Regions from separate parts of the Brevibacillus composti genome, predicted to be linked through region 2. Evidence: riboswitches for the same ligand, from Rfam matches in the RefSeq annotation. Region 2 holds a riboswitch; the other holds the start of a gene.
What was found. A riboswitch is a leader RNA that binds a small molecule or an ion and turns the genes downstream of it on or off. The one in region 2 is predicted to bind FMN.

Region 1: it holds a riboswitch for FMN, as region 2 does, so the genes downstream of both, JD108_RS18225 (ECF transporter S component) here and ribD (bifunctional diaminohydroxyphosphoribosylaminopyrimidine deaminase/5-amino-6-(5-phosphoribosylamino)uracil reductase RibD) in region 2, are expected to answer to the same signal.

What each region holds. Positions count from the first base shown of each region.
Region 1 covers NZ_CP066308.1:3,619,941-3,622,397, reverse strand. Annotated here, with positions in the region: gene JD108_RS18230 (ABC transporter permease) at 1-694, shown strand, start outside; gene JD108_RS22620 (hypothetical protein) at 743-871, shown strand; FMN riboswitch at 963-1,124, shown strand; gene JD108_RS18225 (ECF transporter S component) at 1,503-2,108, shown strand.
Region 2 covers NZ_CP066308.1:921,081-923,537, forward strand. Annotated here, with positions in the region: gene ltrA (group II intron reverse transcriptase/maturase) at 1-881, shown strand, start outside; FMN riboswitch at 1,061-1,210, shown strand; gene ribD (bifunctional diaminohydroxyphosphoribosylaminopyrimidine deaminase/5-amino-6-(5-phosphoribosylamino)uracil reductase RibD) at 1,357-2,457, shown strand, end outside.

The sequences.
Region 1 (2,457 bases), 1.8 Mb from region 2:
CAACCTGATCTATGAGCTGATCAATCTGGTGTTTATCGTGGTCGTCTTCCAGCATGTGCCGCTCCTCAATGACTGGTCGCGGGACGAGATTATCTTCATCTACGGATTTTTCCTCATTCCGTACGCGCTCTTTTCGATGTTTTTCGGGTTCTGGGACTTCAACGAGCGCTACATCATCCGCGGGGAGATGGACCGCGTCCTGACCCGGCCGCTCAACAATTTGGCCCAGGTCTGTCTGGAGTCCATCGCCCCCGACCGCATCTTCGGCGTGGTGACCGGGCTGATCATCATGGGCTATGCGGCTATTCGGCTGGAGCTGTCCTTCACCTGGTACGACCCGATCATCTTCCTGGTGCTGGTCGCAAGCGGGGTGCTGATCTACGGCGGCGTCTACACGGCGATCGCGGCGGTCAGCTTTTTCTCCGACTCCCGCACAGGGATCTCGCCGATGATCTGGAATATTCAACAGTACGGCCGCTATCCGGTGGACGTCTACAACAAAGTGATTCGCATCGTATTGACCTATATCTTGCCGTTTGCTTTCGTCGGGGTGTATCCGGCGGCCTACTTCCTTCGCAAGGAAGCCTGGTATGTCTACGCCGCCTTTACGCCCATTGTCGGAATCGTCTTTTTCGCCATTGGGATTTTCGTGTGGAATTGGGGCGTTCGCAAATACAGCGGTGCGGGGTCTTGATCGATCGGATGATGGCCCCTTGACCGCCGGCGGTTGGGGGGCTTTCTCGTGTTTTTTGCCTGGTACTACGAAAAAGTTATCGCTGTTTTCCTGGAGCTGTTGCCCTTGTTCATCATCCTTTCTCCGTACCTGCTTACGGAGGTGTGGACCCGCCTGTCCAGGCGAGGGCATGTCTGACGGGAGGGTACGCATGGAGTGCAATTGGCAAACTTCCCTCATTGTCAAATCCGGGAAAGCCACTTATAATACGTGTGTATAAAAAATAAATACATTCCTTCGGGGCAGGGTGAAATTCCCGACCGGCGGTGATCGCCGTGCGATTGGCACAGCGTAAGCCCGCGAGCCTCCCGGATGCGAGATGTCATCTTGGAGTGCAGGATCTGGTGCAAGTCCAGAGCCGACAGTACAGTCTGGATGGGAGAAGGATGACGACAGTACGTGTATGCAGCGTGCTTGTTTGCTTGTGCGCGGGTCGCGAGATTCAGGGGTTTTTGGCGTTTGCCGGTACCCTCTGGTTTCTTGTACCCGAATGTGCAGGTTTCTTTCGTTGTCTTTGCCTAGCGGTCTACGCCCTGAGGAGATTTATCCTCAGGGCTTTTCTGCTTTCAGAATGGTTGGAATCGCCGAAAAGGAAAGCAGGAAGGATCGAAAAGGCGAGGGCTTGCGATGGCCAATAGGAAAGCCGACGTTTTATTCGGCTGGACATCGCCAGGCTCAGACGAGAAAGAGCACAGGCGCGAGGCATGGAGACGCGTGTGCTGTTGCCATTCCTCAAAGAAGGAAGAACCACATGAGGAGATGGTTGCAGATGAGAGAAACAGCGATTCCAAGATCGCAAGCGACGCAGCGGCTGGTGACGATTCCCATGCTGGCGGCGGTCGCATTCGTGCTGCAGTACCTGGAATTTCAGGTGCCGCTGATGCCGACGTTTTTGAAGCTTGATTTTAGTACGTTGCCGGGTTTGATCGGGGCCTTGATGTACGGACCGATGGCCGGCGTGATCGTGGAAGTGCTGAAAAACGCTCTCCACATGTTGTTTAAAAACACAGACGGCCTATTGATCGGGGAGCTGGCCAATGTCGTGGCCGGCGCCAGCTTTATCGTCGCGGCGGTCTCCCTTCAGCGCTTGGGACAGGGGAAAAAGAATTTCCTCGCCGGCCTCGCTCTGGGCACGCTGCTGATGACAGCGGTCATGGCTGTTGCCAATGCCTATCTGCTGCTGCCCGCTTACGCCGCGCTCTACCAGGTATCGCTGGAGCAGCTGGTGGCTCAGTTCCAGGCGGAGAGTGTCTGGTCTTTGGTCTTGTACGGCATCGTGCCGTTTAATCTGATAAAAGGCGTGCTCCTGTCGCTGGTGGCCTATCCGCTGTACGCCAAGCTGGCTCCGCGGCTGCGCATCCGTTCGGGAAATTGACTTTCGAATATCCTTTTGCTACCATAAGGCTAGAAATTTTGGCTGCGTCTCCCCTATTGGCGAGCGCGCCTGACCATTGATTAAAATCAAAAGCAATGAACGGAATCGCAGGTCCGATCGTGCTGCAGAGAGTCGACCCTTTGGCTGCAAGGTCGATGCACTGATGGCATCTGCTCCCCATCCGGAAGCTGCTGGCGAAGAGCCATGCCGGTGTGCCCGCCGTTAACGGGTCATGAGCGGATCGCGATGTGCATGCATGCACGAGCGGTCAATCAGGGTGGTACCGCGGGTTTCTCCCCCGTCCCTTTGTGGGATGGGGGATTTTTTCATTTTTTCCAAGGAAAAGACC
Region 2 (2,457 bases):
AGGAAGGCTACCGCTATGTTGTGGATATGGATCTAGAGAAATACTTTGACACCGTCAACCAAAGCAAGCTCATTGAAGTACTCTCAAGAACGATTAAGGACGGACGAGTCATTTCACTAATTCATAAATATCTTCGGGCAGGAGTTGTCGTGAAGCACAAGTTTGAGGAAACAGAAGTCGGCGTACCGCAGGGCGGGAATCTGAGTCCAATTCTCAGTAATATCATGCTGAATGAGTTGGACAAGGAGCTGGAGAAGAGAGGACACAAGTTTGTGCGATACGCAGATGATTTACTCATCTTCTGCAAGAGCAGACGAAGTGCCGAACGGACACTAACCAACATTCTCCCCTACATTGAAAAGAAGCTGTTCCTAAAAGTAAATCGGGAGAAAACCGTGGTGGACCTAGCCATTCGAGTGAAGTTTCTGGGATTCTCATTCTACAACCAACGAGGGCAAGTGAAAGTCCGCATCCATCCCAAATCCATCGCCAAAATGAAAACAAGAGTGAAGGAACTAACCGCAAGAAGCAATGGCATGGGAAATGAAGAGAGAGCCGAAAGGCTCAGACGCTATATCATGGGATGGGTCAACTACTTCAAGATTGCGGATATGAAGAACCTGCTCCAAACAACGGATGAATGGATGAGAAGAAGGATTCGAATGATCTACTGGAAACAATGGAAACGAATAAGGACAAAATTCGAAAAGCTGATCTCGTTTGGAATCCCAAAGTTCAAGGCATGGGAATACGCAAATACAAGAAAGAGCTACTGGAGAATCTCCAATAGCCCCATCCTCGCGAAAGCCCTCGATAACAACACCATTAAAGGCCTCGGATTTCTTTTCTTCTCAGATTATTATCGACAAGTGACTGCGTGAACTAAGGAACCGCCGTATACCGAACGGTACGTACGGTGGTGTGGGAGGTCGGCTACTCAACTAATGGGTAGCCCCCTACCCGATTGCAAAAGACCGGACGAGTCCGGTCGCCGAAAGGAGAGACAGGAGCAAGCCATCGCGGTGGAGGAATCGGTGCCGCGGTACTACAACCACAAAAAGCAGACCTTCAGGGCAGGGTGAAATTCCCGACCGGCGGTGATGACGACAGTCTGAGCCCGCGACTCGCTCGCTTGTCCTACGTGATAGCGAGCGACTGACCTGGTGCAAATCCAGGGCCGACGGTATAGTCCGGATGGGAGAAGGCAGTGAGGCAGCCTCTGTCTCTTCGTTGAAAAAACGGGAGTGAGAAGGCTTCTTTCCCCTTGCCCTGAAGCGCGCTTCAAGGGCTTTTTGGCATTCCAGGAAGTCGCGCCGAGCGGCGATGGCCATTACAAACGGGAAAGGAGCAGAGGAGATGTCTGAACATGACTGGCAGCACATGGCGCTTGCGCTGGAGTTGGCCCGATCCGCCAAGGGGCAGACGGCACCCAATCCATTAGTTGGAGCAGTCGTCGTCAAGGATGGCATGGTCGTCGGATTGGGGACGCATGTGAAAGCGGGCGAACCGCATGCCGAGGTGCACGCGCTGCGAATGGCTGGCGAGCACGCAAAAGGAGCGGACCTCTATGTTACCCTGGAGCCTTGCAGCCATCAGGGGAGGACGCCGCCTTGTGCGCGGGCGGTGATCGAAGCGGGGATCAGGCGAGTAGTCGTCGCCGTAGAAGACCCCAATCCACGGGTAGCGGGAGCGGGAATCCGTCTTTTGCAGGAGGCGGGCCTGGAGGTGAGCGTCGGAATCTGCGCCGCACAGGCGAAGCGGCTGAATGAGGTGTTTTTCCATTACATCGGCACAAAAAAGCCATTTGTTACGGTAAAAACGGCAAGCACACTGGATGGAAAGATCGCGACGCGCACCGGGCACAGCCGCTGGATTACGGGGGAAGAGTCTCGCAAGCGGGTGCACCGGCTGCGGCGCGAGCATGATGCGATCCTCGTCGGGGTGCAGACCGTGCTGGCGGATAATCCGGAGCTGACTGCCCGGGAAGACGGGGAGGTGCGCGGGCGGCAGCCGCTGCGCGTCATCCTCGACAGCCGGCTGCGCATCCCGGCAGATGCCCGCGTGATTTGCGACGGGCATGCGCCGACGCTGATCTATACCTCGGACAAGGCTCCTTCTGCTCGGCAACAGGAGCTGGAGCAGAGAGGTGTCGAGGTCGTCAGACTGCCGGATGGCGTAGGCATAGAACGCGTGCTGGAATCCCTGGGGCAAAGAGGGGTTACCTCTCTTTTGGTCGAGGGGGGCTCAGCGGTAAACGGCTCGTTTTTGGAGGCAGGTGCGATTCAAAAAGTCATCCAGTTTTTCTCTTTCAAACTAATCGGCGGTCAGGGAGCGCCTACCTCGTATGGCGGTCAGGGGTTCGCGGAGATGCAGGACGCCATCCCGCTGGCCGATGTCGAGGTAGAAATGATCGGCAGCCATGATTTGTGCATCACAGGCTATCCCGTATGGGGGCAG